DNA from 3 places in the Halomonas sp. YLGW01 genome. Region 2 is predicted to be linked to each of the others. Evidence: predicted binding sites of a transcription regulator. Region 2 holds the regulator's gene; each other region holds the start of a gene.

Region 1 (10,139 bases), 1.6 Mb from region 2:
TAGAGATCGCCCGGCTCCCGGCCGGGGATGCCACGCTCCTTGAGGCGCAGCCGGCGGCCGCTCTGGGAGCCGGCCGGCACCTTGAGCCTGACCGGCCCGGCGGGAGTCGGTATGTCGATGCTGGCCCCAAGGGCCGCCTCCCAGGGTGTCACCGGCACGCTGTTGAACACATCACGGCCCTCGACGCGAAAGGCCGGGTCGGGACGGAAGTGGATCTCCAGGAACAGATCGCCCGGCGGCCCTCCGCCGAGGCCCGGGCTGCCCTGCCCCGTCAGGCGGATGTGCTGGCCTTCCTTGACCCCCTTGGGAATCTTCACGCTGAGACGATGCTCCCGGGTCACCACCCGCCCCTGCGCATCCATCTCGGGCACCTGCAGGGTGATGGTAGGGTTCGCGCCCTGGTAGGCGTCGGCCAGGTCGATCAGCACCTTGGCATGGCGGTCCTCGCCGCGCCGCTGATAGCCGCCGCGACTGGATCTCTCGCGGCGCCCGGCCTGGCCGAAGAGGTTGGCGAAGAAGTCGCTGAACTCGTCCGCCTCGGCTCCCTCGAAGCCGCGGCCAGTGAACTCGAAGCCCGCATCCCAGTCCGGCGGCGGGCGGAAATCCTGGCCCGCTCGATAGTCCTGGCCCAGCTGGTCATAGGCGGCCCGCTTCTCGGGATCGCTCAGCACTTCCTTGGCCTCGTTGATCGCCTGCATGCGCGCTTCGGCATCCGGTTCCTTGCTGACATCCGGGTGATACTGGCGGGCCAGCTTGCGGTAGGCCTTCTTGATCTCCGCGGCGGTGGCGGTCTTCTCCACCCCGAGGGTCTGGTAGTAGTCCTTGAATTCCACCTGGCCGGGCTCCGGGCAAGCGTGGCGGCGGGCCACGAATCAACGCCGATGCCTAAAAGCTAGCCGAAAATCCTCACGCCCGGGGAATGATATGGCTCACGCCATGGTCAATCCCGCCGGTGCGGCGGGGGAATGCTCGACCATGCGCACCACGCTGCCGACCACGATCAGGCAGGGTGAGGGCAGCGGGGTCTCGGCGAGACGCGTCGGCATGTCGGCGAGGGTGCCGGTGAGGGCGGCCTGCTCAGGCAGGCTGGCGTTGGCGACCAGCATGATCGGCCAGTCCGCGGGCAACCCGGCCCCGCGCAGCCCCGCACAGATCGCCGCGACCTTCGACAGCCCCATGTAGAACACCAGGGTCTCGTCGCGGCGGGCAAGCGACGTCCAATCCGGCTCGCCACCCTCGCGACACAGCTGGGCGGTGACCAGCCGTAGCTGCTGGGCATGGGCCCGGTCGGTGAGCGGGATGCCGAGACTCGCGGCGGCCGCCGAGGCGGCGGTGATGCCCGGCACGATCGCGGCCGGCACCTCGGCCTCGGCCAGGGCGGCGAGCTCCTCGCCCATGCGCCCGAAAACGCCCGGGTCGCCGCCCTTGAGACGCACCACCGACTTGCCCTCCCGGGCCAGACGCACCAGCAGCGCGCCGATCTCGGCCTGAGGCACGCTGTGCCGTCCCCGGGCCTTGCCGACGTAGTAACGCTCCCGTCCGGCGGAAATCAGCGCCAGGACGTCATCGCCGACCAGCCGGTCGTAGACCACGGCATCGGCCTCGCGCAGCAGACGGGCGGCCTTAAGGGTCAGGAGCTCGACGTCGCCGCTGCCGGCGCCGACCAGGTAGACCGTGCCGGGGCGACAGCCACCGGACGCTCGCGGCGCCACCTCAAGGGACCGCGGCAGGCCACCGCCCCGCATCCGCCGCGTCAGTTCCTGGCCCAGTCGGGCGAGCAGGCTCAGGGCCTCAGACGGCTTGGTTTTCCAGCTTCTGGTCAGGGCGCGCATGGCGGGCCTCCTCTTCGGCACTGTCTTCGATAAGGGACTTGAGTTCGGGAATGCAGCTGCCGCACTGGGTGCCGCAGGCGAGTCGGGCGCCCAGGGCCTCGACGCTGGTGTCACCGGCATGAATCGCCGCGACGATGGCCTGCTGGCCGACCTGGTGGCAGCTGCAGACCAGCGGGCCGGCATCGGCCTCGCCACTGTCGCAGCCCGCCAGCAGCCGCCGGCGCTGGCTCTCCGCGAGCGCCTCGCCCCCGGCCGCCTGGGCGAAACAGGCATCCAGCCAGCCAAGGCCCGGCAGCTCCGCCGGCGGGCCTACCATCAGCCACCAGCGCAGGCGGCCCTGTTCCACACCGGCGGCGCGCAGGCGACCATGGGTCGGGTCGGCACACCACAGGGTCGGCGCCACCGGCAGCCAGGCCGCGAGCCGTTCCAGCCAGGCCTCGAGGGGCTCATCGGCCCCGACTGACTCGCCACCGGCCAGCTGCCAGCGCTCACCATGGGACAGCGGGATACGCGCCCAGTAGGCGGTCTCGTCGCACCAGGCGGTCTCGGTCGGCAGGTCGTCGGCGACCAGCAGGGTCGCCTCCCAGGCGGTCGCCAGCGGCGAGAGCGCCACGGCGCCGTGCTTGGATTCCGGCTGCCCCGACAGCGGGTCGAGGTGCGCGGCAAGCAGCCCGCCCATGCGCGCCCGCTTGGTGAACTGGTCGGTCCAGTGCATCGGCACGAAGACCTCGCCCCGGCGCTGCCCCTTGGCGAGGCGCACCCGGCCCAGGTAGTCGCCGTCGGCGCCGCTGAGCCGCGCCAGCTGCTGATCGCCGAGGCCGGCGTCGACGGCATCCTCCGGGTGCACCTCGATGAAGGGCTCGGCGCGATGGTTCATCAACCGCGGGGCGCGGCCGGTACGGGACATGGTGTGCCACTGGTCACGTACCCGCCCGGTGTTCAGGCGCAGCGGTCGCGTCGCGTCGAGGGCCTGCGCCGGACCCCGCGGGCGCACCGGCAGCAGCCGGGCGCGACCGCTCGGCGTGGCGAAGCGGCCATCCTCGAACAGCCGCGCGGTGCCATGGGGGGCGGCCGCCGTGACCGGCCACTGGATCGGCGCCAGGGCGTCATAGCCGGCCCGATCGAGCCCGGCGAGCCCGGAGATGTCGAAGAGCCGAAAGCCCTCGCCCCGCGATGCGGCATCGTTCTCGAAGCCGGAGAGCCTGGCATGCTCGTCGAAGATCTCGGCGGGATGCGTGTAATCGAAGGCCTCGCCATAGCCCAGGCGGCTCGCCACCTGACTGATGATCCACCAGTCATGGCGGGCCTCGCCAGGGGGCGACAGCATGCCGCGCTGGCGCGAGAGGCGTCGCTCGGAGTTGGTCACGGTGCCGTCCTTCTCGGACCAGGACGACGCCGGCAGCACGATGTCGGCGTAGGGCAGCAGGTCGGTGTTGGCCATGCATTCGGAGACGATCACCAACGGACACTTGGCCAGCGCCGCGCGCACCCGGTTGGCCTCCGGCAGGCTCACCGCCGGATTGGTGGCCATCACCCACAGCGCCTGCACCTCGCCGCGCTCGATGGCGTCGAACAGGGCGATGGCCTTGTGGCCGGGCCCCTCGGGCAGGGTCGGTGTCAGGGTCTCGGTGGCCCAGAAGCGGGTCACCCGATCGATGGCCCCGGGGGTGTCATAGTCCATGTGGGCGGCCAGCTGGTTGGCAAGCCCGCCGACCTCGCGCCCGCCCATGGCGTTGGGCTGGCCGGTGATCGAGAAGGGACCGGCGCCGGGCAGGCCCAGTTTGCCGCCGGCCAGGTGGCAGTTGATGATGGCGTTGCACTTGTCGGTGCCGCTGCTCGACTGGTTGATGCCCTGGGAGTAGAGGGTGACCACGTGCAGCTGGCTTGCGAACCAGTAGTAGAAGGTCTGCAGCGCCTCGGGGTCCAGGTCGCAGTCGGCGGCGATCGCCTCCAGCGAGGTGTCATCTTCCCGGGCGGCGGCCAGCGCCTCGTCCAGACCATCGGCATGGCCCTCGAGATAGACGCGATCGAGCCGCCCCCGGTCCGCCATGAAGGTCAGCAGGCCGTTGAACAGGCGGGCGTCGCTGCCCGGCGCCAGGCCCAGGTACAGATCGGCGATCTCGCAGCTGTCGGTGATCCGCGGATCGATCACCACCACCCGCATCAGCGGATTGCGCGCCTTGGCGGTACGCAGGCGCTGGTAGAGCACGGGGTGGTTCCAGGCCAGGTTCGAGCCCACCAGCACCACCAGCTCCGCCTCCTCCAGGTCCTCGTAGCTGCAGGGCACGGCATCGGCGCCGAAGGCGCGCTTGTAGCCGGCCACCGCCGAGGCCATGCACAGCCTGGAGTTGGTATCCAGGTGCGGGGTGCCGAGGAAGCCCTTGAACAGCTTGTTGGCGACATAATAGTCCTCGGTGAGCAGCTGCCCGGAGAGATAGGCCGCCACGGCCTGGTCGCCATAGACCTGCCGGGTCGTGGTGAGCCGCTCGGCCACGGTGGCAAGCGCCGTCTCCCAGTCGACCTCGACGCCGTCGACCCGTGGCCGGGTCAGGCGCCCCTGGTGGCCCAGGGTCTCGTGCAGCGCCGAGCCCTTGACGCACAGCCGCCCGTAGTTGGCCGGGTGCTGCTGGTCGCCACTGACCCCGCTCAAGCTCGCGTCCTCCACATCGGCCAGCACGCCGCAGCCGACCCCGCAGTATGGACAGGTCGTTCGCACCTGGTGCATCCGGCTCTCCCCCCGTTCTCGCTGGTGGGCCGGGTCCGCGGCGCCCGGTACAAGTCGCCGGCGCCGCGGACCGCCCAACAAAAAGGCGCCCGACTCCCTTGCCGCTGGGGCAGGAAGCCGGACGCCGTTGTCTGGATGGAGGCACCGCCCTTGGCGCCTCGCTGATCAACCATTAAGCAAGCCGCGTGCCATATCACGACGAACAGGGCTCCGGCCCCGCCACGGCGGGGTATCTGGCGGATCAGGCAGGCACCCCCAGCCCGGAACGACGCCGGCCGACGGCTCGCCGACGCACCATAAGGCGACACGTTTCCCCCCCCCTGCACCAGCGGCGCGCGCGATAGCGATACCTCCGGTTGAGTCGGGCCTCGCCCGGGGTGGCAAGGCATCGCCAACTGCCCGGAAACAGTGCATTGGCAGACAAGATGCGGCAAAACGGAACATTACTTGCATGACCCTGATTGGCTCACGAGGAGTCACGTCTTTCGTCCATCGAACACCGCGAGTCCCTGCCATGCCCCCACCGCTGAACATCCTGCTGGTCGACGACGAGGTCGTGCGCGCTGCCATGGTCGAGGAGGCCCTCACCCACGAGGGCCATCGGGTCATCTGCCGCCTGCAGAGCCCCACCAGCCTCAACGAGATGGTGGCTCGCCACGAGCCCGATGTGGTGATCATCGACATGGAATCACCGGACCGCGACACCCTCGACAGCATGGCCCTGCTCAACCGGGAGAATCCTCGCCCGGTGGTATTCTTCGCCGACCAGCATGATTCCGACACCATGCAGGCGGCGCTCAAGTCCGGGGTCAGTGCCTATGTGGTCGACGGCCTGGTGCCGGGGCGGGTGCGGGCGATCATCGATGTCGCCATCGCCCGCTTCGATGCCTTCCAGTCGATGCGCAGCGAACTCGACAAGGCCCGCAACAAGCTCGCCGAGCGCAAGCGCATCGAGCGCGCCAAGGGGCTGCTGATGCAGCACCAGGACTGCGGCGAGGAGGAGGCCTACCGCATGTTGCGCAAGATCGCCATGGATCGCAGCCAGCGCATTTTTGAGGTGGCCAAAAGCGTCATCGATATTCTCGAACCTCTGGAGAAGGGCCAATGACTATGCCGCAAGACGCCGAACTCGACCGGCTGACGCTGGGCTTCGTGCCACTGATCGACTGTGCCCTGCTGGTGGTGGCCCGCGAACAGGGCTGCTTCGCCGACCAGGGCCTCGAGGTCACGCTGTCGCGCCAGAACGCCTGGTCGACGCTGCGCGACCGGGTCGCCGCCGGCCTGCTGGATGGGGCCCAGATGCTCGCCCCGCTGCCGCTGGCCATGAGCCTGGGCCTCGGCCGCGCGCCCTGCGACACCCTGGCGCCGATCACCCTGGGACGCCACGGCAACACCATCGCCCTCTCCCATGAGATCGCCGAGGCGAGCGGCGCCCGGCTCACCGAAGACCCGGCGACAAGCGCCCGGGCGCTCGCCGCCTACCTCACCCTCCGGGGCGATCGCCGGCTACGCCTGGCGATGGTCTATCCGCATTCCTGTCAGCACTATCAGCTGCGCCAGTGGCTGTCGCTTGGCGGCATCGATCCCGATGAGGACGTGGAGATCACGGTGCTGCCGCCGCCGCAGATGGTCGAGGCCCTGGCAGCCGGGCGCATCGACGGCTTCTGCGTCGGCGAGCCCTGGGGGTCGCTGGCCGAGTCGCAGCAGGCCGGGCGGCTCGTCGCCACCGGCGCCCAGCTGTGGCCGGGCTCCCCCGAGAAGGTACTGGGGGTGACGCGCTCCTGGGCGCACCGCTACCCCGCGACCCTGGCGCGCCTGATTCGCGCCCTGCGCGATGCCAGCGAATGGCTCATGGCCGACCCCGCCCACCTGCGAAAGGCGCGGGACTGGCTGGCCCTGCCCCCCTACCTGGATCGCTCGATGAACCACCTCGAGACCCTGGCGCTGGACAGCGGCCACATCGCCCAGCAGCTGTATGGCCCCGGCATCCTGCGTCCCGATCCCGATGCCGCCGGGCGCTTCGCCGAACATATGGACCAGCAGATGCGCCGCCATGGCCGTCGCCTGGATCGCGCCACCCTCGAGGAATGCTACAGCCCCGTGCATTTCGACGCCGCCACGCACCAATGATGGGCATGACGGCCCGCCAGCGGGCCGTCCCGGCGCCCTCGGCCATTTCATAACCCGCTGCCAATAAAGGAAAAACATAAGAAAGCCGGCCCCTTGGCCGGCCCCTTGCAAATAGCCTTTCAGCAGTTTCCCTGTCCTCAGGGACCACAACCAGAGGTGGGTGGCGATCAACGACGGTCGCCGCCACGCCACGGACGAAGACGTCCGGCCAGGTGCTACCGCGCGTTGCGGTGGCCCCTGACCGGGCGTCTTTTTTTTGCGCTCCCGCCGAGGCTCTCAACGGCGGATGGCGCCAAGGCAATGACCGCTGGAGGAGAGGCACCATGACCCCTCACCCGACGCCTACCCCCGAGCACCTGGTGATCATCGGCAACGGCATGGCAGGCCATCGCCTGCTCGAGGCCCTGCTCGAACGGCCCGGCCGCCCGGCCCGCATCACCGTGATCGGCGAGGAAACCGTGCCGGCCTATAACCGCATCCTGCTCTCGCCCTGGCTGGCCGGCGAGATGACGCGCGAGGCGCTGACCCTGCGCGAGACCGCCTGGTACTCAGACCAGGGCATCGAACTGCTGCTCGGTGATCGGGTCGCCGACATCGATGCCGGGGCAAAGCGGCTCACCACCCGGGGCGGCCGGTCGCTCACCTACGACCGCCTGGTGCTGGCCACCGGCTCGCGCCCGGCGATGCCTGCCGTCGAGGGCATCGGCCTCGACGGCGTGCATGGCTTTCGCGATCTCGAGGATGCCCGGGCCCTGACCCGGGCCGCCACTCGGGGCGGCCGGGCGGTGGTGGTCGGCGGCGGCCTGCTGGGCCTCGAGGCCGCCGAGGGGTTGCGCAAGCAGGCCAAGGCCACGCAGGGCCGCGAGATGGCCGTCAGCGTGCTGCAGCGCGCGGATCGGTTGATGAATCGCCAGCTCGATGCCACCGCGGCTCGGCTGCTGGAAGACGAACTCGCCGCCCGCGGCCTGTCCATCGTCACCGGTGCCCGCCTGGCGGCCCTGGAAGGCGACGCCCGGGGCCGGGTCTGTGCCGTGCACCTGGAGGATGGCCGACGGCTGGCCGCCGACTGCGTGGTGATCGCCGCCGGCATCACGCCCAACGCCGAGCTCGGCCAGGCCGCCGGCCTCGCGGTGGAGCGCGCCATCGTCGTCGACGAATTTCTCACCACCTCGGATCCGGCCATCCACGCCCTCGGCGAATGCTGCCAGTTCCGGGGCACCACCTACGGCCTGGTCGAGCCGATCTGGCGTCAGGTCGAGGTGCTGGCCGATCGCCTGAGCCAGCGCCAGGACGCGGCCCTGCCCGGCTACGTCGAACGCCCTACCGCCACCAAACTCAAGGTCAGCGGCGTCTCGCTCTTCGCCTTCGGCCCCATCGAGCCGGAGGACGACCACGAGGTGCTGACCTACCACGACCCGCGCCAGGGCGACTACCGCCGTCTGCTGTTGCGCGACAACCGCCTCGAGGGCGCCGTGCTCTATGGCGATACCGCCGCCGGCCCCTGGTACTTCGAACAATCCCTGGCAGGACACGACCTTTCGGCCTGCCGCCAGGCGCTGATGTTCGGCGCCGGCGATGCCAATGCCCTGCTCGACGACGCTTCTTCCCCGTCACCCGCCACTCAGGAGGCCGCCGCATGACGACATCCACCCCCCAAGAACTGATCATCATCGGTAACGGCATGGTCGGCCACCATCTGGTCGAGCAGCTGATCGAACGCGGCGCCACCGAGCAGTACCGCATCACGGTGTTCGGCGAGGAGCGTCACCGCGCCTACGACCGCGTCCACCTCTCCGAGTACTTCTCGGGGCGTGACGCCCAGTCGCTGGCCATGTGCGATGCGGACTTCTACGCACAGAACGGCATCGAACTGCGTCTCCACGAAGCGGTGACCGCCCTCGACCGCGACAAAGGCGAGCTGGTGACCGATCAGGGCCGCTACGCCTACGACCGGCTGGTGCTGGCGACCGGCTCCTACCCGTTCGTGCCGCCGATCCCCGGCAACGACCGCGAGAACTGCCTGGTCTACCGCACCCTGGACGACCTGGACGACATCCGCGCCGCGGCCGAGAAGGCCAGCACCGGCGTGGTGGTGGGCGGTGGCCTGCTGGGCCTGGAGGCGGCCAACGCCCTGCGCGGGCTCAACCTCGACACCGCCGTGGTCGAGTTCGCCCCACGCCTGATGCCGATGCAGGTCGACACCGAGGGCGGCGAGTTGCTGCGCGAGAAGATCGAGGCGCTGGGGGTCCAGGTGCTCACCGGCCGCGCCACCCAGCATATCGAGGACGGCGAATCCAGCTTCCATCGCATGGTGTTCCAGGACGACAAGGTGCTGGAGACCGACCTGATCGTGTTCTCCGCCGGCATCCGGCCCCGCGACGAGCTGGCCCGGGACGCGGCCCTGGAGCTGGGCGAGCGCGGCGGCGTGATCATCGACGACCGCTGCCTGACCAGCGATCCGGCGATCCTGGCCATCGGCGAGGTGGCGCTGTGGAACAACAGCATCTTCGGCCTGGTGGCGCCCGGCTACCAGATGGCCAAGGCCGCCGCCGATACCCTGCTCGGAGGCGGGCTGACCTTCGAGGGCGCCGACATGAGCACCAAGCTCAAGCTGCTCGGCGTCGATGTGGGCGCCATCGGCGACGCGCATGGCAACCAGAACCCCGGGGCGCGGATGTTCCGCTACCTGGATGAGATCAAGCAGGAATACCGCAAGCTGGTGGTCTCAAGCGACGGAAAGAAGCTGCTCGGGGCGATGCTGGTGGGGGACAACGCCTACTACGACACCCTGATGCAGTACTACAGCAACGGCCTGGCGCTGCCGGAGGACCCGGCGTCGCTGATCCTGCCGTCCACCGAGGGAGCACCGACCCTGGGCGCCGACGCCCTGCCCGACGGGGCGACCATCTGCTCCTGCCACAACGTCACCAAGGGCGCGATCTGCGAGACGATCGACGCCGGCGCCGGCGACCTGGGCGCCATCAAGGCAGAGACCAAGGCCAGCACCGGCTGCGGTGGCTGTGCCGCCCTGCTCAAGAGCGTGGTCGACCATGAGCTCGAGGCCCGTGGCGTCGAGGTCGACCGCTCGATCTGCGAGCACTTCGCCCACACCCGCCAGGAGCTCTACTCCCTGGTGCGCGTCGAGGGCATCAAGACCTTCAGCGAGCTGATGGAGAAGCACGGCGCCTCATCGACCCCGAGCCTTGGCTGCGACATCTGCAAGCCGGCGGTGGCCTCGATCCTCGCGTCCTGCTTCAACGAGCCGATCACCGATGCCGCCCATATCCCGCTCCAGGACACCAACGACACCTTCATGGCCAACATGCAGAAGAACGGCACCTACTCGGTGGTGCCGCGCATTCCCGGTGGCGAGATCACCCCGAGCAGGCTGCGGGTGCTGGGTGAGGTCGGCGAGAAATACGGCCTCTACACCAAGATCACTGGCGGCCAGC
Region 2 (10,139 bases):
CGCAGCTTTTCGAGGAGGTCGCCGTCGCTCCCGAGCCGGCGCCGCTGCCGGTGTGGCTTGAGGCGCTGCCGGACGGTCGCCTGCGGGTGGCCGAGCTTAACCGGCTGGGTACTCGCCTGGGGCCCCTGACTCTGGGCTGGCAGGCCTCGCCCTCCCAACTGGTGCTGTCGCCGGTCGGCCTGACTCTCGGTCAGGTATCGGCCCGCGGCGAGTTGACTTGGGAGGCCGCCGGCGCGGCCTCGAGCCTGACCCGCTCGCGTCTGCGCCTGGATGGCGGCGATCTGGGCTCGGCGCTCGCCGCCCTGGGCCAGGACGTGCCGATCCGCAACAAAGAGACTCGGGTCACCTCGCAATTGGCCTGGCCCGGGGCGCCCTGGCAGTTCGCGCTGGCGCGCTCCCGGGGCAGTCTAGAGGTGGCCCTACGCGAGGGGCGCTTCCTCAACCTGCAGTCCGGCTCCGCCAAGCTGGTGGGACTGCTCAACTTTGATAACCTGTTGCGCCGCCTGCGCCTGGATTTCTCCGATGTCACCGGTCAGGGCACGGCCTTCGATCGTGTCAACGGCCGGGCAACGCTGTATGGTGGGATTCTCGAGACTCACGGTCCCGTGCAGATCGAGGCGCCGTCGACGCAGTTCAGTCTCGAGGGTCAGGTCGACCTGGTGCGCCGTGAACTCGATCAGCATCTAGCGATCACAGTACCGGTCTCCCAGGCATTGCCGGTGGCGGCGCTGGTGACCGGTGGCCCGGTCATCGGCGGGGCGGTCTTCCTCGCCCAGCGCCTCTTCGGTCGTGCCATCGATCGCGTGACCCGAATTCACTACCGCGTGCAAGGTCCCTGGACCGATCCGCGGATTGCTCTGGAAAGTGCCGAATGATGCTCAAGTCCTCCGACCTCTCTTCACAGGACATGCTGGACAGCGCCGTCAGCACCCTGCTGGCCCCCGGCGGCCTCGACTTGGCGGCGCTCGATACCGGGCTCGGCCATGCCTTGGGGCCGGGCGTCGACTTCGCCGACCTCTACTTTCAACGCAGCTGGCAGGAAAGCTGGGTGCTGGAAGACGGTGAGGTCAAGGATGCCAGCTACAACATCGATGGCGGCGTCGGTGTGCGCGCCATGGCCGGAGAGAAGACCGGCTTCGCCTATTCCAACCAGATCAGTGCCGATGCGCTGGTCGAGACCGGGCGCACCGCGTCGGGCATCGCCCGCAGCGGTGCCCGACTGACCCAGGCTGCTCCGCAGCTGGCCACGGCCGCTCCCCGCTATGCGGGCATCGATCCCCTGTCCGGCCTCTCCGCGGAAGACAAGATCGCGATGCTCAAGGAAGCCGATCGCATCGCCCGAGCGGCAGACCCGGCGGTGAGTCAGGTCAGCGCCTCCCTGACCGGCGTGCACGAAGTCGTGCTGGTGCGCGCCAGCGACGGCACCCTGGGTGCGGATATCCGCCCGCTGGTGCGCCTCAACGTCAGCGTCATCGCCGTGCGCGACGGGCGTCGCGAGCGCGGCAGTGCCGGCGGCGGCGGCCGCTACCCGATGGCGCGTCTGCGCGACGAGGGCGCTCCCGAGCGCTTCGCCAAGGAGGCGGTGCGCCAGGCGCTGGTCAACCTCGAGGCCATCGATGCGCCGGCCGGACAGCTGCCGGTGGTGCTGGGCGCCGGCTGGCCGGGCATCCTGCTCCACGAGGCGGTGGGCCACGGCCTCGAGGGGGACTTTAACCGCAAGGGCAGCTCGGCCTTCGCCGGCCGCATGGGTGAGCGGGTCGCCGCCCCCGGGGTCACGGTGGTCGACGATGCCACCCTGAGCGATCGGCGTGGCTCGATGAGCATCGACGACGAGGGCACCCCGGGGCAGTACACGCCGTTGATCGAGGATGGCGTGCTCACCGGCTACATGCAGGACAAGCTGAATGCGCGGCTGATGGGCATGGCGCCCACCGGCAACGCGCGTCGCGAATCCTATGCCCATATGCCGATGCCGCGCATGACCAATACCTACATGCTGGCCGGGCAGGACGATCCCGCCGATATCCTCAAGAGCGTCAAGCGGGGCATCTACGCGGTCAGCTTCGGCGGCGGCCAGGTGGACATCACCTCGGGCAAGTTCGTGTTCTCGGCAAGCGAAGCCTACCTGATCGAGGACGGCAGGATTACCGCGCCGGTCAAGGGCGCGACCCTGATCGGCAACGGCCCGGAGGCCATGGGGCGCGTCTCGATGATCGGTCATGACCTCGAACTCGACACCGGGGTCGGGGTCTGCGGCAAGGAAGGTCAGGGCGTGCCAGTGGGGGTCGGCCAGCCGACCCTGAAGCTCGACGAGCTGACCGTGGGCGGCACCGACTCGTGATCGGTGGCGCGAGCCGGGGCGCAAGCGGCCCCGGCCTGCGCCGGATCGGAGCAGGCGTTACAGCCCCGCCGTGTCCCGGATCAGCTTGAACAGCTTGCGGGCGCTGGCCGGGGGCTTCTCCTGAGCGCGCTCCCGGCGGGCGTTGCGGATCAGTTGGCGCAGCGCCTGTCGGTCGACGTCGGGGTAGTCGACGATGAAGGGCTCGAGGGCCGCGTCGTCCTCGATCAGCCGGTCACGAAGCCCCTCGAGGCGGTGGAAGGCGTGGTCGCGGCGCAGTTTTTCCTGCTCGAACTCGTCGAACACCGCCTGGATGCCGGCGACGTCCTCGCCGCGCATCAGCTTGCCGACATACTGCATGTGCCGGCGACGCCCCTCATGGGAGCGAATGCGCGCGGTTTCCTCGACGGCGGCCAGCAGCTCGTCGGAGAGCGGTAGCCGTGCGCGCCAGGCGTCGGAGAGGGCGATGATCTTCTCGCCCAGCGCCTGCAGGGCCTGCATTTCCTGCTTGCGCTGGGTCTTGCTTTGCCGACCGTCGTGGTCGGCGGGCGATTCAATTGACATGCCATTACCAAAAAGCATTGGGAGGTTGGCGCAGTATACCAGCCAGCCTCGCGACAAGGAGACCAAGATGACTCAGGCTTTCGATGCCGCCGCCCAGCAGGCATTGCTGGAGTCCCGGGCCGAGGCCGCCCTCGACCAGGCGCGCGCCCTGGGGGCCGATGCCTGCGAGGTGGGGGCCAGCGTCGATCAGGGCATCGGCGTCAGTGTGCGCCTCGGGGAAGTGGAGACCGTCGAGCTGTCCCGGGATCAGGGTATCGCGGTGACCGTCTATGTGGGCAAGCGCAAGGGCACGGCCTCGTCGTCGGATGCCGGCGAAGCCTCCATTCGGGCCGCCGTGGATCAAGCCATGGCCATCGCGCGTCACACCGGCGAGGACCCCTTTGCCGGGCTGGCGCCGGCCGAGCTGATGGCGCGCGAGCTGCCGGATCTCGACGTCCACCACCCCTGGCCGCTGACCACCGACGAGGCCATCGAGCGTGCACTGGCCTGCGAAGCGGCCGGCCGCGCGGTGGAAGGGATCAGCAAGTCCGAGGGGGCGGATCTCTCCAGTGGCGAAGGCGTGCGCGTCTATGCCAACAGCCACGGCTTCCTCGGCAGCCAGCGGGGCAGCCGTCATTCGCTGTCCTGCATGCTGATCGCCGAGGACGACAACGGCATGCAGCGCGATTATGACTACACCAGCGAGCGGGACCCTCGCAAGCTCGCCAGCGCCGAGGCGATCGGAGCCTCTGCCGCCGAGCGCACCCTGCGGCGCTTGGGCGCCCAGCGCCCGGTCACCGGCCGCTTCCCGGTGATGTTCGACCCGAGCCTGGCGGCGGGGCTCGTGGGCCACCTGATGGGCGCCCTGGCCGGCGGTGCCCTGTATCGCGAGGCCTCCTTCCTCTGTGACCGCTTGGGGGATCGCCTCTTTCCCGACTGGTTCAGCCTCTTCGAGCGGCCCCGTGAGCGTGGCGCCATGGCCAGCAGCCCCTTCGACAACGATGGCGTCTATACCCGCGATAACGTCTTCATCGACCAGGGCCAGCTCGCCAGTTATCTGCTCTCGGCCTACAGCGCCCGGCGGCTGGGCATGACCACCACCGGCAATGCCGGCGGGGCACGCAACCTGCGCTTGGAGGCGCCCCTCGAGAGCCGTGAGGCGCTGCTTGCGAAGATGGATCGAGGGGTGCTGGTCACCGAGCTGATGGGGCAAGGCGTCAACGGGGTGACCGGTGACTACTCCCGCGGAGCGGCCGGCTTCTGGGTCGAGAACGGTCGCATCCAGTACCCGGTCGAGGAGTTCACCATCGCCGGCAGCCTGCCGAAGATGTTTGCGGGGCTGGTCGGTGTCGGCGACGATATCGATACCCGGGGCAGCGTGCACAGCGGCAGCTGGTTGATCGACGAGATGACCATCGCCGGCGGCTGACCACTCGGCGCCGGGTCGCCTCCTGCATGGCGCTCGGCATCGCATGGCGGCCGGCATCGGGCGGCAGGCGGCGAAGTCACCACCCTTGCGCTCCACCCATAAAAGAGCCACCCCGAGGGGTGGCTCTTTTGCTGCGAGATGATCAGGAGGGCGCCAGCGCCATGGAGGCGGGCGAACGCTCAGCCATCCTCGTCGAAGCGCGCCTCGATCAGGGCCACCAGGGCGGCCAGCGCGGCCTCGGCCTCGTCGCCCTCGGCCCGTATCTCCAGCTCGCTGCCGTAGGGGGCGGCGAGCATCAGCAGCGCCATGACGTTGGCGGCGTCGGCCTCTCGGCCCTGGTGGCTGACGATGACGCGGGCCTGGTAGGCCTGACAGCATTGCACCAGCTTGGTGGCGGCGCGGGCATGCAGGCCCCGCTTATTGATGAGGGTGAGTTCACGTCTTGGCATGGCCATCAGCGTCCCTGCTGTCCATTTGAGCCTGGGGCACGGCGGTATGGATGCCGAGCTCCCGGTGGCGGAGACGCACGCCGGGGTGGTGTTCGGCGAAGTGGTTGGCCAGTCGCTCGGCCAGGTAGACCGAGCGATGCTGGCCGCCGGTGCAGCCGATGGCCACCGTCATGTAACTGCGGTGGCTGGCCTGGTAGGCCGGCAGCCAGCGGGTCAGCCAGTCGATGATGTCACCGGCCAGGCGTTCGACGTCCTCGTAGCTTTCGAGAAACTCGATAATTTCCCGGTCGCGGCCGGTGGATTGACGCAGCCGAGGATCCCAGTAAGGGTTGGGGAGGCAGCGGGCATCGAAGACGGTGTCGGCATCCAGCGGTACGCCGCCCTTGAAGCCGAAGGACTCGAAGGTCAGGGTCATCTGCCGATCGCGATGCTGGGCCACCTGCTCGGCGATGCGGCCGCGCAGGTCGTGGACCGACAGACGGGAGGTGTCGATGACCAGGTCGGCGAGATCCAGGATCTCGGCGAGGGCGGCTTCCTCGCTGTCGATGGCCTCGGCGAGGGTCATCTGGCTGTCCCGCGTCAGCGGGTGGCGACGGCGAGTGGCCGAGTAGCGCTCGAGCAGGATCTTCGAGTCGGCGGTCAGGTAGACCACCTGACACTGGATGCCGCGCGCCTGTAGGTCGGAGAGCAGCGTCGGGAAGCGCTCCAGGGCATGGGGCAGGTTGCGGGCATCGATGCTCACGGCGCTGGAGGCGCGCCGACTGGCGTCGCGTTGCAGCTCGTCGACCAGGGAATCCAGCAGCATGGCGGGCAGGTTGTCGATCGCGTAGTAGCCCAGGTCTTCCAGCGCCTGGAGGGCGATCGACTTGCCGGAGCCGGAGCGGCCGCTGATGATCACGAGCTGCATGAGGGTCTCCTGCTTACCGGGTCAGTGGGCGAGGGGCATCGTTGCGGTGATGGCGTGGCGCCGATTGGGGGTCAGGCGGAGCGGCCATCACTGGCGTGGCGGCGAATCGCCTCCAGCAGGATGTCATAGAGCTGGCGCTGCGTCTCGCTGTTGCGCAGCCGCTGGCGTGTCTCGGGGTCGTTCATGACCGCCGCGACCTGGCCGAGCAGGGCGAGGTGGGCGTCATCGGCTTCTTCCGGGACCAGCAACACGAAGACCAGATCGACGGGCTCGCCGTCGATGGCATCGAAGTCGACGGGCTCGCTGAGCTTGAGGAAGCCGGCCAGGGGAGACTTGCAGTGCGGGTTGCGCGCATGCGGGATGGCGACGCCGTGACCGATGCCGGTGCTGCCTAGCCGCTCGCGGCCGATCAGGCGACTGAAGACCTCCTGGCTATCGAGGCTGGGCGTGTTCTGGGCGATGAAGGTGCTGAAGAACTCCAGCACCCGCTTCTTGCTTCCCCCGGGCACACCGAACAGGGCGCGCTCGGGGGCAGGATGGATTCCAACGTCATGATGTCAGCGAGCGCCTGCGCCTTGGGCGCGCGCCTGGGCTTTTTCCTTGTGTTTGACAAGCTGACGGTCGAGCTTGTCGGCGAGGGCGTCGATCGCGGCGTACATGTCGACGTCTTCCGCTTCGGCATGCAGTTCGGCACCGGCGGCATGCAGGGTGCAGGAGGCCTGCTGGCGCTCTTTCTCGACGGAAAGGGTGGCCTGAACCGTGGTGATGTTGTCGTAATGACGCTCCAGGCGGGCGAGCTTCTCGTTCACATAGTCACGCAATGCGTCGGTCAGTTCGACGTGATGGCCGGTGATGTTGACTTGCATGGCACGCTCCTTATCCTGCGGTTGGCCAATCGATTGTAACCCTTTTTAGCGCCCTGCATACCCCTTCGCTTGGCGCTTTTCCAACGCAGCTACTTTCGGTGATTTTTCCACGCTTAGTCAATGGGTTATGCCTTGAAAACAGGCATTTCACACGACATCAGGAGAGTCGCTTGCGCTCGCTGGACGGCGGGATGCCCATCGCTTCGCGATACTTGGCCACGGTTCGTCTGGCGACCTGGATACCGCTTTCGGCCAGTAGGTCGACCAGTTTGCTGTCGGAGAGAGGCTTGCGCGGCGGCTCGCTGCCGATCAGCTTCTTCAGGCGAGCCCGAATGGCGGTGCTGGAGTGGGCGTCGCCACTGTCACCGCCGACCTGGCTCGAGAAGAAGTATTTCAGCTCGAAGACGCCCCGTGGCGTATGAATGAACTTCTGGGTAGTGACCCGCGAGATGGTCGACTCGTGCATCTCGACCTTGGTGGCGATGTCGGCGAGGATCAGCGGTTTCATGGCCTCCTCGCCCCGCTCGAGGAAGTCGATCTGGCGGGCCATGATCTCGCGCCCCACCCGCAGCAGGGTGTCATTGCGGCTCGACAGGCTCTTGATCAGCCAGCGTGCCTCCTGCAGGTGCTGCTTCATGAAGGTGTTGTCGTCGCTCTTGTCGGCCCGGCGGATCAGGGCGGCATAATCCGGCTGGATGCGCATCCGCGGCAGCGCCTCCGAATTGAGCTCGATGCGCCAGCCTTCCTGGGTGTGGCGGGCGATCAGGTCGGGAATCACGTAGTCACTGCCCGTGCTGTCGAAGGCCTGGCCCGGGCGAGGGTCCAGCGTCCGAATGAGCGCAATCACCTGGTCGAGCTGGGCGTCGTCCAGCCGCAGCCGGCGCTTGAGCAGCTTGCGATCATCGCCGGCGAGGGCCTCCAGAAACTGGCGCACCAGGCGCTTGGCCTGGGGCAGCAGGGGTAGGTCCGGCGGCAGGGCGCCCAGCTGCAGCAGCAGGCATTCACGCAGATCGCGCGCAAAGACGCCGGTCGGTTCGAACTGCTGCACGCGCAGCAGCACCCGCTCGACGTCGCCGGTCTTGAGGCCGTCGAGGCCCTGGGCACGCAGGCCCTGAGTCAGGTCGTCGAGGCCTCCCTCGAGATAGCCGCTGGGAGTGACCGCGTCGATCAGGCTCTCGGCAATCTGGCGCTCGGTATCGCTGACATCGGCCATGGCCAGTTGCCAGGCGAGGTGATCGTGCAGGCTTACGCCGATGGCGTTGCGGTCGAGGTCGGGGCCTTCCGCGCTGCCGCTCGGCGCCGCCATGTCCTGGTAGGTGTCGGACCAGTCGCTGTCTGTCGACAGCTCGCTGGGGATCTCGGTGGACCAGTCGTCCTCGCGGGGTTCGGCGACGTCCTGCTCGCCGTAAGCCTCGTCGAGTTCCAGCATCGGATTGGTTTCCAGTGCCTGCTGGATCTCCTGGCGCAGGTCCAGGGTCGAGAGCTGCAACAGCGCGATGGCCTGCTGAAGCTGGGGCGTCATGGTCAGCTGGGTGCCGACGCGGAGTTGCAACGAGGGTTTCATGACCATGGCAAGGCGCGTGTCAGGCAGAAATGGAATGACTAACTTAGCCGTTGACCGGAGGCCGTGCAAGCCGTTGGTGATGATTTATTAGCAATAAGCGTGCCATGCGCAACTTTCGTGCCGCTCAGGGGGTAGCGCCTGCTCGCTGCGGGGTTGGGAGCGAGGGAGCGGGGTAGGGAGGCGACCAAGGCCTCCCGAGTCGCCGGGTCGAGGCTAGAGCCGGAAATCCTCGCCGAGATAGACGTCTCGGACCTTCTGATTGGCGAGGATGGCCTCGGCATTGCCTGCGGCGATGATCTCGCCGTCGCCGACGATATAGGCGCTGTCACAGATGTCCAGGGTCTCGCGCACGTTGTGGTCGGTGATTAGCACGCCGATGCCCCGGTCGCGCAGGGCGCGGATGATCGACTTGATGTCGGAGACCGAGATCGGGTCGACGCCGGCGAAGGGTTCGTCCAGCAGGATGAAGGCCGGTTCGGTGGCCAGGGCTCTGGCGATTTCGACCCGACGCCGCTCGCCGCCCGACAAGCTCATGCCGGTATTGTCGCGAATATGGGTGATGTGGAACTCGTTCAGGAGCTCCTCCAGGCGTGCTCGGCGGCCGTCGCGGTCCAGGTCCCGGCGGGTCTCCAGGATGGCCATGATGTTGTCGGTGACCGACAGTTTGCGAAAGATCGAGGCTTCCTGGGGCAGATAGCCGATGCCGGCCAGGGCGCGCTCGTGCATGGCGGCCCGGGACAGGTCCCGGTCGTCGATATGGACCGTGCCGGCATCGGCGCGTACCAGGCCGACGATCATGTAGAAGGAGGTGGTCTTGCCGGCACCGTTGGGGCCCAGCAGGCCGACGATCTGGCCCTGGTCGATGGACAGGCTAATGTCCTTGACCACGCGACGTCGCTTGTAGCTCTTGGCCAGATGCTGAACGCTGAGGGTCTTCATGGGGAGCCTTATTGCTGGGGAGTCAGGGTCATGCGCACGCGCTGGCGTGTCTCGCCATCGTTGTCGACGCCGCTGTCGGCTTCGACCAGGCGGCGATCCAGGTAGTAGTCGACCCTGGCGCCGCTGAATCTGTCCCGGCCACGGTGAAGTTCCGCCTGGTCGATCAGCTCCACCCGCCGCTCGAGGGTATGGTAGACGATGGTGCGTCCCCAGCCCTTGACGAGGGGCGCCTCGGGGCTCGGCTGCTGTTCGATGTAGGCTCGCTCGCCGGTGGCGCGTACGCGGGAGACCTCGCCCTGATCGGTGCGGGAGATGGTGACGCGCTGGCCGGTCAGCTGCATGCTGCCCTGGCGCATGTCGACGTCGCCGCTGTAGACGGCGGTGCCGGCCTGGTCGTCGAGCTCGAGGCGATCGGCGACGATCTCGATGGGGGCGCTGGCATCGCCGTCGAGGGCCATGGCCGGCAGCGTGATCAGGCTCAGCAGGGCGGGCAGCAGCAGGCCAAGAGCCCGGCGGGTAAGGTCGCGTCGCGTCATGGGGCTTGCTCCTCGGGGGGGTGAAAACCGCGTACGTTGCCGGTCAGCTGCAGCCGGTCGTCGTCGAACCAGACATCCAGCCTGTCGCCGCGCACGCGCTGCGAGGACTGAGTGATGCGCGCCTCGCTGTCGCTCCAGGCATGATTGGTGTCGGTGTCGATGTTCAGGGTCTCGGTGTTCAGTTGCCAGCCCTCGCCGGGGGATTCCAGGTGGGCCGCACCGCTCAGCACCAGCGGGTTGCCGCCGGGGCCGAGGGTGCCTTGTCGGCCGCTGGCCCGCCACAGTTCCCCGTCGTCATCGAGCAGGCGCGTCCGGGGCGTGTCGGCGCGGGTCGTGTCGTCGTGAGGGGTGTGAACCAGGCGCGGTGTCTCCAGGCGCTGATGCGGGCGCCCCTGGGCATCGAAGCGGGTCAGGGTCACGCCCTCGAGGTAGAAGTCGGGCTCACCGGCGCTGTCGGTAGGCACCGGCCCCGGCGCGCGCACGTCACGCTGCTCGACGAGCGTCAGCACGGCACCCAGGGCGACCAGCAGCAGGGCTAGCCAGACGCGGGGCGAGGGGCGGGGCAGGC
Region 3 (10,139 bases), 1.2 Mb from region 2:
CGCCCCGCCACTGGCCGGCATGGAACTTGTCGACCATCGCCTCCATGCGGGCGAGCGTTTCGTGCACCGCAGGCACCAGGTCCTGGCCCTCGACCTCGAGATGGGCATCCGGTGGCAGGCGCAGGGCGGTGTGCAGCGCCGGGCGATCCTCCGAGCGATTGACTCGCTCGCCGGCCAGCAGCCGCGAAATGGCCTCCGGCACCTCAGCTTCCCGAGCCAGTGCCAGCAGCCCCTCGAAGGTCTCCTCGCTGAAGCGCTGCTTGGAGAGATCCAGCGTCAGGCCCGCCGCCCGGCGGCAGAAGCGCGAATGACGGGGCTCGCCCGCCGTCGCGGCCTCCCGAAACAGCGTCTTCAGATGGACCTCGCGCATCTCCCGGGCGTGGGCCTCCAATGCCTGCCAGGCGGGCCGCTGGTCGATGGGGGACGGGTGACTCATGAACTCTCTCTCCTTGACGAGCGCAGTGGCCGCCCCGGGGCAACTGGTGCAGCCGGGCGGCGCGGGGCGTAGAATGCCGGAAATTCCGCTGTGACCCTGACATGACGCCATGAGTGACGCATCTTACCGTGACGCGATCTTTTCGACACCCCTGGACCGGGTGGCGCGCTTTTCCTTCGACGAACAGGTGGTGGCCTGCTTCCCCGACATGATCCGTCGCTCGGTGCCGGGCTACGGCCAGATACTGGGCATGCTCGGGGTGATCGCCGAGCGCCACCTGCGCCATGGCGCCCACGTCTATGACCTCGGCTGCTCGCTGGGCGCGGTGGGCCTGGCACTGGCCGGACGCCTGCCGGCAGACGCCTTCCGCCTGACCGGCGTCGACCTCTCGCCGGCGATGGTCAGCCGCGCCGGCGAGACCTTCGCCACCGAGTGCCCCGAGCATGCCATCAAGGTCGTCGAGGGCGACATCCGCTCGCTGGACTACCGCCCCTCGGGCATGATCGTGCTCAACTTCACCCTGCAGTTCCTGCCCCCCGCGGATCGCGAGGCGGTGATCAAGGCCCTGTATGACGCCCTGGAACCCGGTGGCGTGCTGGTGCTCTCCGAGAAGGTCGTCGCCGAGGACGAACAGGAGAACGCCTGGCTGGTCGAGCGCTACCACGACTTCAAGCGCGCCAACGGCTACAGCGACATGGAAATCAGCCAGAAACGCACCGCGCTCGAGAATGTGCTGGTGCCGGACACCCTGGCCGCCCACCACGCGCGCCTGGCCCGGGCCGGCTTCCCGCGCAGCCAGACCTGGTTCCAGTACCTGAACTTCGCCTCGATCATCGCCTTCAAGGACGCCTGAGTGTTGTCACCGGATTCCCATCGCCACCTCTACCACGCCTTCGTCGACCAGGGCCTCGAGACCTGGCTAGCCCGCCTTCCTGAGCAGCTGGCTCGCGGCCTCGACCGCAAGCGCCACGGCGACCTGCCCGCCTGGGAGAAGGCGGTGGCCAAGCTGCCCGCGCTGCCCGAGCCGCGCCAGGTGCGCCTCGATCGCGACACCGTGACGGTCGAGGTGGCGCTGTCTGAGCCCCAGACGCGCCAGTGCCATAACCTCTTGAAGAAGCTCGCCCCCTGGCGCAAGGGCCCCTATGCACTCGGGGGCATCCAGATCGACACCGAATGGCGCTCGGACTGGAAATGGCAAAGAGTCGCCCCGCACCTCTCGCCGCTGGCCGGTCGTCGGGTTCTCGACGTGGGCGGCGGCAGCGGCTATCACGCCTGGCGCATGGCCGGTGCCGGGGCGGCCTTCGTGCTGGTGATCGACCCCTCGCCTCGCTTCTTCTACCAGTTCCAGGCGGTGCGTCACTTCGTCGGCGACGCCGATCACGGGCGCACCCACTTCCTGCCGGTGGGCATCGAGGACGTGCCCGAAAAGCTCGAGGCCTTCGACACCGTCTTCTCGATGGGCGTGCTCTACCATCGCCCCTCGCCCCTGGAGCACCTGAACCAGCTCAAGGACGCCCTGCGCCCCGGCGGCGAGCTGGTGCTAGAGACCCTGGTGGTGGAAGGCGACGCCACCACGGTGTTCATGCCCGGCGAGCGCTATGCGGCGATGCCCAATGTCTACTTCCTGCCCTCCTCCGCCGCCCTCGCCCACTGGCTCGAGCGCTGCGGCTTTCGTGACGTGCGGGTGGTCGACGAGGCCGAGACCAGCCTTGAAGAGCAACGCTCGACCGAATGGATGAGCTTCCAGTCCCTTGCTGACTTTCTCGACCCCGAGGATCGTCGCCGCACGATCGAGGGTCACCCGGCGCCGCGGCGTGCCGTGCTGATCGCCACCAAGCCGGCCTGACCGTCGACCGGGCTCATCGACCTGCCCCGGCGGCTCCGCAGAAGGAAGCCGCCGGCGCAGAAGCGCGGCTTTGTGCCGCCTCAGCCGCCGACTTCGTCGCTCTCTACCCCCAGCGCCTGACGGCGAATGCGCCAGTCTTCCAGTGCCAAGCGCGCCCGCGCCCTGAGCGCCTGCTCACGCAATGCCGCCGACGGCGTCTCGGTGGCGCCAAGCTCTCGACCGGACTGCCAGTCATAGAAGGTCGGTCGTGCCAGGTTCGTGGCCGCCCCCTCCGCGCTCACCAGCAGGCCAGCGCCCCCGTCCTGGCGATTGAAGGTCAGCGCCATCGGCTCCTCGGCCGAAGCGTAGAGATCTCGCCCCACCCAGGGCACCTCTGCCTGGGACAGCGAATGCGCCCACAGGGTGGGAAAGATGTCTCGATGACTGGTCCACTGTTCCGTCTTCGGCTTGGCTTCGCCGCGATAGTGCGGTGGCAGCCACATCAGGATCGGCACCCCGAACTGGTCGAACAGATCATGTGCCCCCGGATACTGAATGAGCGAGCGCGAATTGTGATCGCCGGTCGCAGCGAATAGGGTACGCTCGAGGAGCCCTTCCGATTCCAGACGGTTCAGGAAGCCGCCCATGGCATCGTTGGCGTATTGATAGGTCTCTAGAATCGAGGTGCCGAAGTCCGGTGACACCGCCAGGGCATCTCCCAATTGCGTCGCATCCAGCGGTGCCGGCGTATAATGATCGGGAATGCGATAAGGGGGATGATTCGAGATCGAGAGCATCACCAGCATGACCTTCTCGCCGCGGGCATCTGCCTCTTGCAACAGCTCGGCACCGGTGCGGAACATCCATTCGTCATCCAGCCCCCAGGTTCCGCCGGAGGCCTCCGGGAATCGCTCGCGAATCGCGCTGGCTCCCAGCACCTGATCGAAGCCCTGACGCCTGAGCGCACCGTCCAGGTCCCGCCACTGTACCGAGCCCGCGGTCAGGAACACCGTGCGATAGCCGGCGCGCCGGTACGGCAGCGCCGCCGACGTCGAGAAGGTGCGATAGCCGTAACGGCTCTGAGTCAACGGGCTGATCGGGGTATCGAACAACAATCCCTCGAGGCTCGGGTGTGTGCCGTTCTCGGCTGACATGGCATTGGGGAAATAGTCTCCCCGGCTCTCGAGCCAGGGTCGCAACCGGCCCAGCAGGTCGTTCTTCTCGGGATCGTCGAAATCCAGCGGACGGCGCCCCCAGCTCTCCATCAGGCTGACCACCACGTGAGGTGGTGCTTCCTCAAGCGCCGGTCGGTGAGGCGTGGTCAGGGTCATGCGCTCAAGCACCTCGTCGGCACCGTCGACCTCCGACCACCCCAGCGCCCGGGCCGCCTCCACCGGCGATGAAAAACCGTAGTGCGCAAGCCCCGCCAGCGGGTCATCGCCAATGTTCGAAAGCTCGCGCTCCTTCCAGGCCAGGTAGAGCGCCTGCGGCCCACTGGGCACCAGATCATTGACGAAGGCGTTGGCCGAGACGGACATGTGCATCTCGCGCAGCGGGAAGGTGCCCAGGCTGCCGCGCCCCAGGCCGACCAGGGCGAGAAGCGTCACCACCACCAGCAGAGTGCACCGCGGCCAAGTCAGCAGAGGCAACGCATGGCGCTGCCCGCGACGCATCCAGATCAGCTGAACGCCGGTCATGCCGACCAGCGCCACCAGCAGCGCCAGCAACGGGTAATCGCTCCAGACCGTGTCGATCACCGCCTGGGTATCGTCCTCGAACAGGCCGAAGATCAACGAATTGATCGGCCCCTGATAGAAGCTGAAGAAGAAGTGATTAGTCAGCGCCAGCAGATTGACCAGCAGCATGCCGATCAGCGCCCAGGGCAGCCACAGCCGCCGCCAGGCGGCGATGACCGGCCTAGGCAACGCCAGCAGCAACGTCGCCACCAAGAGCCATGGACCCAACAACACCGTCATGATCTTGGCGTCGAAGCGCAGGCCGATCCAGAACGCCTGCAGCAGGTCGGAGATCGGAGCCGTCAGCGGCGTCGGAGCATTCATCCATAACAGCAGGCCGCGCATCACTGTCAGTGTTGCCACACCGGCCAGCCCCAGGCGCCACAGCTGTCGATTGAGCTCACGCCAGTGCTCCCAGCGCGAGGCTCTCATCACCTCTTCCGTCATTTGTCATCCCAACGCGTATCAAGAAGCGCGTACTATAATGGCTCAGGCCACGACTGGCGATCCGCCAGGAGCGCGATAGAGACTCAGCAACGCACCCCTTGTGCGAAGGATGACGCTAGCGGTCCTCGAGGGGGCGCGAGGGTCCGAAGTGCTCGTAATGGCGATGATCCTCATCGACCCCAAGCGCCGCCAGTGCCTGATCCATCGCCGTCATGAAGCCCTGCGGCCCGACGAAGTAGCAATGTGGCTCCCCGACCGGCAGGTATCGGGCCAGCAGCTCGCGATCCAGACGCCCCGCATGATCGGCCTCGGAATCTCCCTCCTCAGCGCGCTCGTAGACGACGGCGCAGGTCAAACGCTCGGGATAGGCCGCCTTCAGCGCCGCCAGTTCCTCGGCGAAGGCATGCTGAGCGTGATCCTGGGCGGCATGCAGGTAGACCACCTCACGTCCCTGACTCAGCGCCTGTGCCGCCAGCGGCAGCATCGGCGTCTGACCGACGCCTCCACTGAGCAGCATCACCGGCGCGCCACCTTCCACGAGAGTCAGCTCCCCGGCCGGCGGCAGCAGCTCCAGGGTGTCGCCGACGCCAAGCACATCATGCAGATGTCGGCTGACCCATCCCTCGGGCTCGCGCTTGACCGACAGGCGATAGCTCTCCTGGTTGGGCGACGCCGAGAGGCTGTAGTGGCGATGGACCGCGGCGCCATCGATCGTTAAGCGCACCCCGATGTACTGCCCCGGCGCAAAATCTGCCGCGGCGCCGCCATCCTCGGGCACCAGCACGAAGGAGCGGATCACCGAACTCTCCTGACGCGTCTCGGCGATCCGGAAGGTTCGAGTGCCTCGCCAGCCGCCCTGGCGCGCGGCGAATTCGTGATAGCGATGGTCCTCGAGCTCGATCAGGAGCCCGGCCAGCTCCTCGTAGAGTCCACCCCAGGCATCAGCGATCTCGGGAGTCACGGCATCGCCCAGCACCTCGCCGATGGCCGCCATCAGGCACTCGCCGACGATCGGGTACTGGTCGGGACGAATGCCCAGCGAGACATGCTTGCTGACCACCGTGGCCAGGACCTGACGGGCACGGGCGGGATCGCGTCGCAGCTGCACATAGGCCAGCACCGCACCGGCGAGGGCCCGCGGTTGGGCCCCATCGGCCTGGTGCGCCGCGTTGAACAGCTCCGCGACCTCCGGGTAACGGGCAAACATCAACGGATAGAAGCGCGAGGTGATGGTATCGAGGTGCTCGGCCACCACCGGCGCGGTGGCATCGATCAGGCGTTCCTGGTCGTTCGTCAGCATGCAGGGACTCACTCTTGGTCATGACGCGGATAAAGGGGCGGACCGATAGGCGATCACGTCCCGTTCCACTGTCATTGCAACTGCCATGCCAGAACCGCTCGGCTCGATGCCCTCCCCGAAGCGCGCCAGGCGCCCCGGTCACTGCAGCGCCGCCCCGGCTGCAGAGGCGTGGCCCAAACCGGCTCATCACGACACCCGCATTGACAATATGACACGACAAGTGATGTCATTAAGACAATTAAGTGTAATTAAGACATTATCATGACCGCCTTCCTGACCTCCCTACGCGACCTGCTCGCCCGCCTCTCCGAGGCCGATACCGAAGGCTCCTACCCCGATGACTGGACCCGCCTGCTGAAGACGCTGATCGGTGGCACCCGAGCCGATGCCAGCACCCTGATGGTGATGGATCAGGGCGTGCTGCGCCCGGTAGCCGTGCTGGGCCTGCCCGACGACGTGCGCGGTCGCCCCTTCCGGCTGGAGGAGCATCCACGCCTGGCCGCCATCGCTGCACACCCAGGTGTCTGCCGCTTCCCGCCCGACAGCGAGCTGCCCGATCCCTTCGATGGCCTGCTCGACGAGGACCTTAGCCAGGTACACGACTGCCTGGGCGTCGCCCTCAGGGACGGTGATCGGCTGATCGGCCTGCTGACCCTCGACGCCCTGGCCGTGAACGGCCTGGCCGACCTCGACGAGGACGAGCTGCTGGCCGCCGCGCGTCTGCTCGGCACCTGCCTGAGAGTGGCCGAGCAGCTCAGCACCACTCGCCTTCGACTCAGCGAAGCGCTGGAGGACGAGCAGCGCAGCACCCCCCTGCAACACTGGCACAGCCCCGCCATGGCGCGACTGACGAATGCGCTGACCCTGGTGGCCCCCACCGACATGAGCGTGCTGCTGCATGGCGAGACCGGGGTCGGCAAGGAAGCGGTGGCGCGCGCCCTGCATGCCCGGTCACACCGCCACCGCGGCCCTCTGGTGCAGGTCAATTGCGCCGCCCTGCCCGAGCAGCTGATCGAATCCGAATTGTTCGGCCATCGGCGCGGCGCCTTCTCGGGGGCCGCGAGCGATCGCCGCGGCCATTTCGCCATGGCCGATGGCGGCACCCTGATGCTCGACGAGATCGGCGAGCTACCCCTGGCCCTGCAGCCCAAGCTGCTGCGGGCGCTGCAGGAAGGCGAGATACAGCCATTGGGCAGCGAACGCCCGCAACGCATCGATGTCCGCATCATCGCCGTCACCAATCGCGACCTGGCCGCCGAGGTCGAGGCGGGCCGCTTTCGGGAGGATCTCTATCACCGCCTGAGCGCCTTCCCCCTGGCCGTCCCGCCGCTGCGCGAACGCCCCGAAGACATGCTGCTGCTGGCCGGCCACTTCCTCGAGGACAACCGCATACGGTTAGGGGTCGCCAATCTGCGCCTCGACGCGCAGGCCATGGCCGCGCTGACGTCCTGGCAGTGGCCGGGCAACGTCCGTGAGCTCGAGCACACCCTGGCCCGGGCGGCGCTGAGAGCCTTGGGCGAGTTGGGTCCCGTCGGCCCACAGGCGCGACACCAGGCGATCCTGCGCCTGTCACTCCGCCACCTGGCGCTGCCCGATACCCCCACCAGCGCGACACCCGTCTTAGCCGAGGCATCCGCCAAGCCCACGGCAGTCGCCATCAGCGACGCTGTGGCCTTGCCCCTGCGGGAGGCCACCGACGATTTTCAGCGCCGCCACATCCAGGCCCACCTCGAGGCGAACGCCGGCAACTGGGCAGCCACCGCCCGAGCACTGGGCATCGACCCCGGCAACCTGCACCGCCTGGCCCGACGCCTGGGGCTGAAGGGCTAGCACAACAGAAAACGAGCAGACGTCCCGCCCTCCCCGGCGAACGATCTTTCCCTGCAGCCTAGTCCGCCGGGCGTCGACTCCCCAGAGAAAAGCCGCGACAGGCGAACAAAAAAACCCCGCCACCTAAGGGTGACGGGGCCTTTCAGTCTGCGGCTTGCTGGCCTCGGCGGCGTCTCAATGCCCCAGCAGCGCGCTCACATCCTTGGCTTCCCAGTGCGGGAAGTGCTTGCGCACCAGGGCGTTGAGTTCGACCTCGAAGGCCTGCCAGTCGACCTCGCCGGCGACCTGGCCGCTGCCCTTGGCGACGCCGCGGATCATGCCGGCGCCCACGGTAACGTTGGTCAGGCGGTCGACGACGATGAAGCTGCCGGTACCCGGGCTCTTGCGGTAGTCGTCCACCGGCACCTCGGCGGTCAGCTCCACCTGGCAGCGGCCGATGGCGTTGAGCTCCAGGCGCTCGGCGTCCTTGTGCTCGAGGGTATTGACGTCGACCTGGTAGTCGATGTGGCTCACCTGGCCGGTCAGGTCGCGGGTGGCGAGCTTGAGATCATATGGCCGGCCGGGCTCAAGCGCCGTTTCGTGCATCCAGACGATGTCGGCCTCGAAGGCGTTCGACATCGGCACCTCGGCGTCCGCGGCGACGAGCCAGTCGCCGCGTGAGATGTCGATCTCGTCTTCTAGCGTCACGGTGATCGCCTGGCCCGGGTAGGCGGCGTCCAGGTCCCCGTCGAAGGTGACGATGCGATCGACCTTGCTCGTCTTGTTCGACGGCAGCGCCTTGATGGCCTGGCCGGGGCGCAGGATGCCGGCGGCCAGGGTGCCGCAGTAGCCGCGGAAGTCGAGGTTCGGGCGGTTGACGTACTGCACCGGCAGGCGCAGGTCGGAAAGGTTCGAGTCGTGGGCGACCTCGACGGTCTCCAGCAGCGAGAGCAGCGGCTCGCCATCGAACCAGGCCATGTGGTCACTGCCGTTGACCACGTTGTCGCCGGTCAGCGCGGACAGCGGCACGAAGCGGATGTCCGGGGCGTCGAGGTTCTCGGCGAAGGCCTGGTACTCGGCGACGATCTCGTTGAAGCGCGCCTCGGAGTAGTCGACCAGGTCCATCTTGTTGACCGCGATCACCAGGTGCTGGATGCCCAGCAGGTCGGCGATGTAGCTGTGGCGGCGGGTCTGGGTCTGCACGCCGTGGCGAGCATCGATCAGGATCACCGCGAGGCTCGCGGTGGAGGCGCCGGTGGCCATGTTGCGGGTGTACTGCTCGTGACCCGGGGTGTCGGCGATGATGAACTTGCGCCGGTCGGTGGAGAAGAAGCGATAGGCGACATCGATGGTGATGCCCTGCTCCCGCTCGGACTGCAGGCCGTCGACCAGCAGAGCCAGGTCGACCTGGTCACCGGTGGTGCCGCTGGTCTTGGAGGCCTGGGTGATGGCCGCGAGCTGATCCTCGTAGATCATCTTGGAGTCGTGCAGCAGCCGCCCGATCAGGGTCGACTTGCCATCATCGACGCTGCCGCAGGTGATGAAGCGCAGCAGGTCCTTGTTCTCGTGCTCGTGCAGGTACTGCTCGATGTTGTCGGCGATCAGGGTTGATTGATGAGCCATGACGTATCCCGGAAAAGTCTGGCCGGTTGGCGTGAGGCGCCGTGCTGAAACACGACGGGCCAACCGACGGAAAAGGGCGAAAGAAGCCGTGAGGAGGCGCGGGCCTAGAAGTAACCTTCGCGCTTCTTCTTCTCCATCGAGCCGGCCTGGTCGTGGTCGATGGCGCGACCCGAGCGCTCGGAGGTGCGGGTCAAGAGCATCTCCTGGATGATCTCGGGCAGGGTGGTGGCCTTCGATTCCACGGCGCCGGTCAGCGGGTAGCAGCCCAGGGTACGGAAGCGGACCCACTTCTCCTCGGGCACCTCTCCTTCGGCAAGCGGCAGGCGGTCATCGTCGACCATGATGTCCATGCCATCGCGATGCACCACCGGACGCGGCGCAGAGAAGTACAGCGGCACGATGGAGATCGACTCCAGGTAGATGTACTGCCAGATGTCGAGCTCGGTCCAGTTGGAGAGCGGGAAGACGCGGATCGACTCGCCCTTGTTGACCTTGGCGTTGTAGATATTCCACAGCTCCGGACGCTGCTGCTTGGGGTCCCAGCGGTGGTACTTGTCGCGGAAGGAGTAGACGCGCTCCTTGGCGCGGCTGGCTTCCTCGTCGCGGCGCGCGCCGCCGAAGGCGGCATCGAAGCCATGCTTGTCGAGCGCCTGCTTGAGCGAGGCGGTCTTCATGATGTCGGTGTACTTGGAGCTGCCGTGATCGAACGGATTGATGTTCGCCTCGACGCCTTCCTGGTTGATGTGCTCGATCAGTTCCATGCCGGCCTCGGCGGCCATGCGGTCGCGGAACTCGATCATCTCGCGGAACTTCCAGGTGGTATTGACGTGCATCAGCGGAAACGGCGGCGTGCCCGGATAGAAGGCCTTGCGCGCCAGATGCAGCATCACCGAGGAGTCCTTGCCGATCGAGTAGAGCATCACCGGATTGGCGAACTCGGCGGCTACCTCGCGGATGATGTGG

Evidence for each region. The regulator sigma-54, encoded in region 2, starts transcription at its own class of promoters, with help from an activator protein. The targets are predictions, from matches to a motif close to TGGCACNNNNNTTGCTNT.
Region 1: a site for sigma-54 is predicted at 4,731-4,748, ahead of IEJ03_RS12175 (nitrate reductase). Genes of this name have one in related genera too.
Region 3: a site for sigma-54 is predicted at 5,818-5,835, ahead of hmpA (NO-inducible flavohemoprotein). Genes of this name have one in related genera too.

Annotation. Positions count from the first base shown of each region.
Region 1 is NZ_CP062005.1:2,648,022-2,658,160, forward strand. Features, by position in the region: gene IEJ03_RS12165 (DnaJ C-terminal domain-containing protein) at 1-833, opposite strand, end outside; gene cobA (uroporphyrinogen-III C-methyltransferase) at 930-1,745, opposite strand; gene IEJ03_RS12175 (nitrate reductase) at 1,792-4,557, opposite strand; gene IEJ03_RS12180 (ANTAR domain-containing protein) at 5,072-5,665, shown strand; gene IEJ03_RS12185 (CmpA/NrtA family ABC transporter substrate-binding protein) at 5,662-6,687, shown strand; gene IEJ03_RS12190 (FAD-dependent oxidoreductase) at 7,011-8,327, shown strand; gene nirB (nitrite reductase large subunit NirB) at 8,324-10,139, shown strand, end outside.
Region 2 is NZ_CP062005.1:1,054,764-1,064,902, forward strand. Features, by position in the region: gene IEJ03_RS04895 (YhdP family protein) at 1-875, shown strand, start outside; gene tldD (metalloprotease TldD) at 875-2,341, shown strand; gene yjgA (ribosome biogenesis factor YjgA) at 2,399-2,902, opposite strand; gene pmbA (metalloprotease PmbA) at 2,970-4,310, shown strand; gene IEJ03_RS04915 (HPr family phosphocarrier protein) at 4,490-4,759, opposite strand; gene rapZ (RNase adapter RapZ) at 4,746-5,666, opposite strand; partial or broken gene ptsN (PTS IIA-like nitrogen regulatory protein PtsN) at 5,738-6,219, opposite strand; gene raiA (ribosome-associated translation inhibitor RaiA) at 6,224-6,532, opposite strand; gene IEJ03_RS04935 (RNA polymerase factor sigma-54) at 6,690-8,102, opposite strand; gene lptB (LPS export ABC transporter ATP-binding protein) at 8,310-9,035, opposite strand; gene lptA (lipopolysaccharide transport periplasmic protein LptA) at 9,044-9,571, opposite strand; gene lptC (LPS export ABC transporter periplasmic protein LptC) at 9,568-10,139, opposite strand, start outside.
Region 3 is NZ_CP062005.1:2,266,981-2,277,119, forward strand. Features, by position in the region: gene pgi (glucose-6-phosphate isomerase) at 1-436, opposite strand, end outside; gene cmoA (carboxy-S-adenosyl-L-methionine synthase CmoA) at 546-1,289, shown strand; gene cmoB (tRNA 5-methoxyuridine(34)/uridine 5-oxyacetic acid(34) synthase CmoB) at 1,290-2,282, shown strand; gene IEJ03_RS10500 (LTA synthase family protein) at 2,363-4,429, opposite strand; gene hmpA (NO-inducible flavohemoprotein) at 4,560-5,744, opposite strand; gene norR (nitric oxide reductase transcriptional regulator NorR) at 6,006-7,574, shown strand; gene cysN (sulfate adenylyltransferase subunit CysN) at 7,749-9,176, opposite strand; gene cysD (sulfate adenylyltransferase subunit CysD) at 9,281-10,139, opposite strand, start outside.